Regions from separate parts of the Paenibacillus baimaensis genome, predicted to be linked through region 1. Evidence: riboswitches for the same ligand, from Rfam matches in the RefSeq annotation. Region 1 holds a riboswitch; the other holds the start of a gene.

Region 1 (3,775 bases):
GGCGGCGCTAGTTCGCGGGAAGCAAGAGCTATCCTTTTACATATCCGGTTCAACTGAAAAATATAAGGCCAAAGTGAGCTATTTGGCTGATGTTGTCAGCACCCAATCCAAAGCCTACTCGTTGGAACTTGAATTGCCCAATCAGGATCGCAAGTTCAAGCCGGGAATGAAGGCTCAGGTTCTGCTGACAGAGGATCAGGATCAAATCGTAGTCACCGTGCCTACCTTAAGTATTGTTCGTGAAAGTGGAGAGAGCTTCGTATTTGTTATGGCGGGAGATACCGTGGAGAAGCGTAAGGTCACGCTGGGTCGTTTAAGTGATACGTATCAAGAGGTCATAAGCGGTGTCAAGGAAGGTGAACCGTTGGTAACCTCGGGGCAGAATCAACTGAAGGATAAAGAAAAAGTACAGCTAGCTCAATAAACCATGTTTGTCACAGGAGGAGAACGAAACGAATGAATAGAAGGTTAACCGTCATCGTAGCATCAGCCGTGTTATCGGCATCGATCACTGGCTTCATGAGCCCTGCTTTTGCAGAGGTAGCCGTAACCACGAGCTTGGGAACGAATAGTTCTGTACCCATCAGCGAACAAACAGCTTCAAGGCTCAGTCCTGCACAAACCGTTCAACCCATTGCTGCCGTATATCCATTGACGGATGTATTGAATGTACAGATCAAAAGTGTTTTGACAGAGGAAATTCTCGGAGGTACCCGGATCGGTATTGTGATCAAAATGGAAAATACAAGCACCTCGATCACCAAGGTTCCCGATTATGAGGTTCGTGCACGCACCAGCAAAGGGATAACCTATACGCTGCAGCCAAGCACAGCGAATCCAAGAGTCATACAGCCCCAGACCACAACCGATATTAGCTACATGGTCGTACTGGATCGTGCTGAGAAAATAACCATTAGTGAAGTCAATTGGACGGATGTAGATTACTATGTATATCCCAAGAAAGAAACACTCATGGCCTCAGTCCCGATTACGATCCAGCCTTGGCATGGTGTAGATACGTCCATGACTGATTCGGCTGCGATCCGCAAGTGGTCTGACGCTTTCCGGATTCCTGCATTGGATTCCCCAATCGAATACACACCCGTAGATATTCATAAGGAATCTACTAAGACGGGTAATGTATATGTCGTTCAATTACTGGCTTATAACCCGTCGAGTCAACGGGAAACCGTACCCGATTTTGCCATAGATGGGAAAAACGATAAAAAGGTGTTCATAGGCAGCCGATTAGAGAAAGATACGATTCAATTGGATGCCAAAGAAGAAAAGTATATGCATTACGCAATTCCAACCGATCAGGATACAGAGCTGCTAAGCTTAAATCTGTTGACTGCTGAAAGCTTTACATCAGGAGCTTCCAACGTGGTTAGTTATCAAGTGGGCAGACTGAATATATTGCTCCCGGGCGATGCTGCTCCACAAAATTATGAAGCTTATGCATTAGGCACCTCCATGAAATTCGATATGCGAAGTGAACTTATCCATCCGGATTTGCAGGTTTCATTGGTTGAGCTTCATATGAACGATAACCAGGATGAAGGTAGCAAGCAAGTAACAGCTAAATTCCGTTTGTATAACCAAAGTGCCCGACCGCTCGCTATCCCCATGTTTCAAACGGAATTGATCGGCAGCGGAGGTTACCAATACAGTGGCAGACGGCAAGTGCTGGCGGCAACGTCTGTACTGCCCAACACCGGAACGACCATCAATTACACGTATGTGGTACCAGCGACCGAGACTGGAACGGGGCTTGCCTTAAAGCTTCAGGATACAACGGCACAAGCACCGTACAAATCAACGATTGCCGCTTACAGTGTGAATTTACAAGCACCGGACAAAGAAGACAAATTTAGTCTGTATCCGTTTAATGTAGCGATCGAACGTTGGGACATTTCCTTCTTGTTCAATTCAGCGACTCATCAATATACGTATAAAGGCAAGTTTTCCTTCGATATTGAACGCATCAAAGAGACCCAGGTAGATGAAAGCTTCCCGCAGCTTCAATTTGAACTGCATGATTCATTGGGAAGGCTCGTGGGCACCTCTGTGAAATCGTTGATTGGGCAGGAACGCCTGGTTACTGGAGAGAACAATATTGCCTTTACCGGAAATTCTGAACAATTCGACACGCCGCTGACTTTAAAAGTATACGAGATATTCAAAACGGAAAATGGAGATGCCAAACGTCTATTGACTGAATTAAGCAGATCGTGATCTTAGCCTACTCAAAAGGAAAAATAAGATCGTGACTGTTCGATTAGTCTGGATCGTTCCAGAATGATACTATTCGCATCAGGTAGCTGCTTGCTATTCTGATTGTAGATTTGAGTGACAAGGTCATGTAAAGCGGCTTTGACCAACTCACACCGCTCTGTTCCCCATGCTTGCTGTTTGGTATTGACAAAAGCAAACGCATCGGTAATGGAAAGTCCCTTTAATTTGATTAAAACCGAAGCCCATTGGATCAGGTCGAATTTATTGCCGCAGCAGGGGAGATTCCATTCTGCCCAACCATTCCATCCGCGGCTGGATATTTTCAATAATCCGCAGGAGCCATTGGAAGTGATTTGCGAGATTCGGCTTTTCAATAGAAGACAATCAAATTGGTAAATCTCCATGGAACCGATTTTGTAGGGTACCAAGGAATGTTCAGTGGGTACGGTCAATGGGTCGGCGAGCTTTAGCATGATACTTGCACTCCTCTACATTTTTTGAATTTGGACAAACCAAAGGAAGCCCGAGAGCAGAGAAACTCTACTCTCGGGCTTCCTTTGCATGAATAAATAAGGTCAGGGAGACACGAGTGTGCTTCTCTCTCAATTCGCTTACGAGGTTAGCTGTCGGATTCGGGCTTGAGAGTGCCCTACCCCCGGGCATCGAAGATGCCCAGAGGATTCACCCCTATAAGCTATTTATCATAAATAGCTTAAACTGGGTCCCCCGTTTCCCTATATGGGAATTAAGCGTTGAAAATGGATGATATGGAGTTGTTAAGTTAATGAAATGTATCATACGCTGGGCGTTAAATAATGTAAAACCCCAATCCGCATCATAATTAAGCCTTTTTTGCTTAAAAGCTCGATGAAAGCGGAATCAATCCTGATTTCCCTTTATTATCTATATCTATGCTAGCTCATGCTGGGTATTTGAATATTTCTTCGTAAAATGGAGATATCGAGAGATGGATGCAGATATCGAGAGCATGAAAAGGATTTGGATGCTATGCAAGTCAATTATAGCCTTGTATGCCGTGCGGTATTTATTTACAGTGTTAAGCGGCTGGCGTATGATACATCTCATGATTCCAAACAAAGTTTTCCAAGTAACGGCTGAACATCTTCAGCCCTATGAACCGGTTCATAGGGGAACGAGAGCGTCGTTTTTATGAGAGAGGATGATGAAGCTTGTGATCGTGTTCAACGACCATGAGGTATATATGAAATGTAGATTTGTAGGGATCGTCTGTAATTGAAAATGAAACATGCACTTTATCGCTGAGTCCTTGAATTTAAAAGGAACGGGGGAACCAAAGAAGCGCGTAATCCCTGATTCGTTAATTCGTAGTCAGATACACGAGCTTCATGGGGTGAATCCTCTGGGCATCTTCGATGCCCTGGGGTAGGGCTACTCTCTAGCCCGAATCCGACAGCTAACCTCGTAAGCGTATAGGGAGAGGCAACAATTGTCGTGCGTAAGACACGGTTTGTATAACTGTGTTTTCAGAAGCCACGAGAAGAGTTCCGCTCTTTTCGTA
Region 2 (3,775 bases), on a different contig from region 1:
TCATAAACAAATACAAAAAAGACAAACCGGTTCATCCGGCAGCGGGCGGTACCCACAAACGAGCGCATGCTTAACTGCACATGGTTGAATGGACATACAAGAGCTGGAGTACAGTCGAGCTTAGCTGTGCTTCCAGCCTCTTTGTATAAGCGGGCCACCATCGAAAGGAGAGGATGGATATGCTGTCAGGAATTATTTTGGCAGGTGGAGACAGCTTGCGTATGGGCGGTGAAAATAAAAGCTTGCTGATCCTGGAAAAGGAAGCCTTGATTCTGCGCCAGATCCGAATCATGCGGGAGTTGTGCAGTGAAGTCATTATTGTGACTAACACCCCGAAGCTTTTCCTACGACTAGTTGATACCTCGGTGAGAATCATTACAGATTATATACCGGGAAAAGGTCCATTAAGCGGAATGCACGCCGGTCTTACGTTATCCCGTAACCAAAGCGCCTGGGTAGTAGGATGCGATATGCCATTTCTATCACCTGCTGCGGCTGAACTGATGCTGCGCAAAAAAAAGAGAGGATTGGACGCAATCATCCCCTGGTTACAAGGTGTCATGCATCCTCTCCATGCTATTTATGACAGGGACTGTGCGGGGCACATTTGGACATTATTGAAACACCAGGATACAGAATTATCCTCTTTGAGGAAGGGCTTATTATGGCAGGAAGCAGTTGAGTCCGAGTTCCAATCAGATGGCATCGATTGCAGCTTTGTGACCACGATTAAGACAAGGGATGATTACTTTCTTGCGCAACAGCATCTGGAGAAGACTAAGGTGCGGTCCGGATAAATATACATGATAGTAAAGGTGAAAAGCGAAGCTTCATGACAGAACCCAAAAGATTACGCTTACGATGCTGGTTTTCGCTAAAGCGAAAACCTTAGGATTATGCTTACGATGCCGGTTTCACTAAAGTGAAACCCTATAGATTATGCTTACGATGCCGGTTTCACTAAAGTGAAACCCTGAGGAGGAATCAGCAATGAACATGTATCAAAAGACGCGAGTAGAGATGACTAAGGCACCGATGACAGCCATATCGGAAGGGCTGGAGCGATTGAAGCAAGAGCATGGGGAGCTCAAGCAGGTTTTAATGGAAATGGAAAAACAAGCGAAGCAGGTTGAGTCCGCACCTGAGCGATTTGGAGCACTGCAGTCGCTGCTGAATTTAAGACTATGGGCACTCGCATTTCGGGAAGAGCTTGAGCGGCATTCCAATTGGGAGGAGCTTGAGCTGTTTCCTTTCCTGACTTCTTATATAGAGCGTAAAATGTCTCCCTCCATAATGCCTTCCTTCTGGTCGTTAGAGAAAGATCATGAGCTGGCTGATGAGCATATGCAGGCTTTCCTGAGGTCGGTTCATTTGCTAAAGGCAAATCCGGAGGCTATGGGCTACAATCAGGCCGCTGCCTATCTGATTCAAGCTTGTCACATTTTGCAGGAGCATTTGGCTAAGGAAGAACAGCTTGTTTTTCCTTTGACCCAGCAGGTTTTGGACGATATCAATAGAGCGGCAGCCAACCATTAATTGCTATTGAATTGGTAAAAATATGTCGAAAAATAAAATAAATATGTAATTAATTGTTAAATAATTCCGAATGGTCGTTTAAAGAATTTGAAATTTGGGTAAAGGTTGTGCTACTCTGTTAAAAAAAGGCCGAATCCAGTTCATCACAAGAGCTGGTACGGGGGATTCTTTACATGGGGTGAATGTTCGTCTGTCTCGAACTAGGGAAAACCTCTTCCCGAATCCGTCAACTAACCTCGAAGGCCGCAGGAGGAACAACTTGATATTATTACGGAAGAAGTTTATTTGGTTTTTCGCTTTTTTTACGTTTGGTCTGTTGGCTGTTATGCATGCAGGAACTGCTCAGGCAGCGTCAGATGAGGTCAGGATACAAATTAATGATTACCTAGTGACCTTCCCTGACGCCAAGCCCTACATCGATGGCAGCAGTAATTTGCAGGTGCCTCTAAGACTGCTGATTGAACAGTTGGGATACCAGATGGAATGGAGCAAGAATGAACAGGCGATACAGGTTACGCTGAGCAGCAAGCAGCAGAAGGTCGTATTGCAAACGGGAGATCGTCAAGTGCTTGTGAATGGAAAGAGCGTTACCTTGGAATCACCTCCGTTGTTGTCTCAGCAAACGGTGTATGTACCTTTTCGATTCGTATCGGAAACGTTTGGCTATCAAATTCAGTGGGATGCGGTCAACAAGCTGGCGATCATAGATGCGGATGGTCAGTATCATGCTCCGGTCTGGTACGCACCTAAGCCCAAGGCATCGATCCTGCAATCCGCATATAACTATTTAGGTGTTCCTTATGTGTGGGGAGGCAGCTCGCCGAATGGATTTGATTGCTCAGGATATGTGGGCTATATTTTTCAGCTAAGCGGAGTTCAATTGCCCAGAACATCGGCAGAGATGTACAGTTCGGCAGGCACTCGGGTTATGGATATTCAAGAAGGTGACTTGGTGTTTTTTGCTGAAGGGCGAAGAACCTCTCATGTAGGTATTTATATTGGTAATGATCAATTCATCTCGGCCACTTCCTATGGTGGTGTCACGGTTGCCAGCTTGAACAGCGGTTATTGGGGTTCCAGATACATAGGGGCAAAACGGCTGTAGCAGAGGCAGCAATCATATCGAATTATTCAGACCTGCCGAAAGGCGGGTCTTTTGTGTTAATATCAGACTATATAGTTTTCAACGGAGCCGAACAGAGTTCAAGAAAAGCATCCTCTACGACATGAATGCAGCCTTATAGGAATAAGCATAGATTCAGTTGGTTTTTAGTCTGAATGTAAAAGAGGCGAGTGCGTTGTTCAATAAACTGCAAGGGAACGCCCGCGGATGTTTGATTTATGAGCCGATGTTCATAGTCCCTTATAGTCTATATCTCACCTATGCTTCCATCTACATGCTGGAGCTTGGAATTACGGAGACCGAAATTGGGCTGGTGACTTCACTAGGGCTTGTGCTGCAAATATTCACTTCATTAATCAGCGGCTATTTAACGGATCGCATGGGACGCAAGCGAGCACTGTTGATCTATGATTTGGTTAGCTGGAGTGTGGCTACGCTGCTGTGGATGACAGCCCAGAACGTCTGGTTTTTTGTGATAGCGGCAGCGTTCAACAGCTTTCAAAAGGTACCCAATACCGCGTGGTACTGTTTGCTCGTTGAAGGGACACATCCTAAGGATCGTGCTTATATTTTCTCAACGCTGCAATTTATTAGTGTGGCAAGTGGATTGCTCGCACCGCTGGGAGGACTTCTGGTAGAGCGTTACACATTGATTTCTGCCGAGCGAATGATGTATGGATTAGCCTTTGTCAGCATGACGGCGATGTTTATTTGCCGCCACTTTGCGACCTACGAGACCGAAATCGGGATCAGGAAAATGAAGGAGCATGCCTCTTTTCAATGGAAAGCGCTTTTACAGGAGTACATAAGTGTATTGAGGGCGATTGTCGCGAACAAGGCGCTTCTGCTCGTATTCGGTATTTATGTACTGTATCAATTTCAGCTGACGATGCGCAATACCTATTTATCGATTTATCTGGTGCAGTCGCTGCAATTCGATGCGGTTTGGATTGCCTGGCTGCCTGCTGTGACGTCCGTAGCGACTTTACTGCTGCTGTTCTTCTATATACCAAGATTAAATCGGGATCGCATGAATACGTATATGTTGGTCGGCCTGTTCATTTGCACGGCAGCTTATATTATACAGATTGTGACGCCGCCCGGCGCAGTCATGCC

What was found. Region 1 has a riboswitch for cyclic di-AMP ahead of OB236_RS39115 (hypothetical protein). Riboswitches for the same ligand answer to the same signal wherever they lie in the genome.
Region 2: another riboswitch for cyclic di-AMP. It lies ahead of OB236_RS00125 (C40 family peptidase); the one in region 1 lies ahead of OB236_RS39115 (hypothetical protein).

Annotation. Positions count from the first base shown of each region.
Region 1 covers NZ_JAOQIO010000125.1:78,063-81,837, forward strand. Annotated here, with positions in the region: gene OB236_RS39105 (efflux RND transporter periplasmic adaptor subunit) at 1-424, shown strand, start outside; gene OB236_RS39110 (hypothetical protein) at 457-2,235, shown strand; gene OB236_RS39115 (hypothetical protein) at 2,247-2,708, opposite strand; cyclic di-AMP (ydaO/yuaA leader) riboswitch at 2,828-2,997, opposite strand; cyclic di-AMP (ydaO/yuaA leader) riboswitch at 3,504-3,701, shown strand.
Region 2 covers NZ_JAOQIO010000001.1:30,949-34,723, reverse strand. Annotated here, with positions in the region: gene OB236_RS00140 (DoxX family protein) at 1-74, shown strand, start outside; gene mobA (molybdenum cofactor guanylyltransferase) at 180-797, shown strand; gene OB236_RS00130 (hemerythrin domain-containing protein) at 991-1,536, shown strand; cyclic di-AMP (ydaO/yuaA leader) riboswitch at 1,654-1,796, shown strand; gene OB236_RS00125 (C40 family peptidase) at 1,796-2,641, shown strand; gene OB236_RS00120 (MFS transporter) at 2,835-3,775, shown strand, end outside.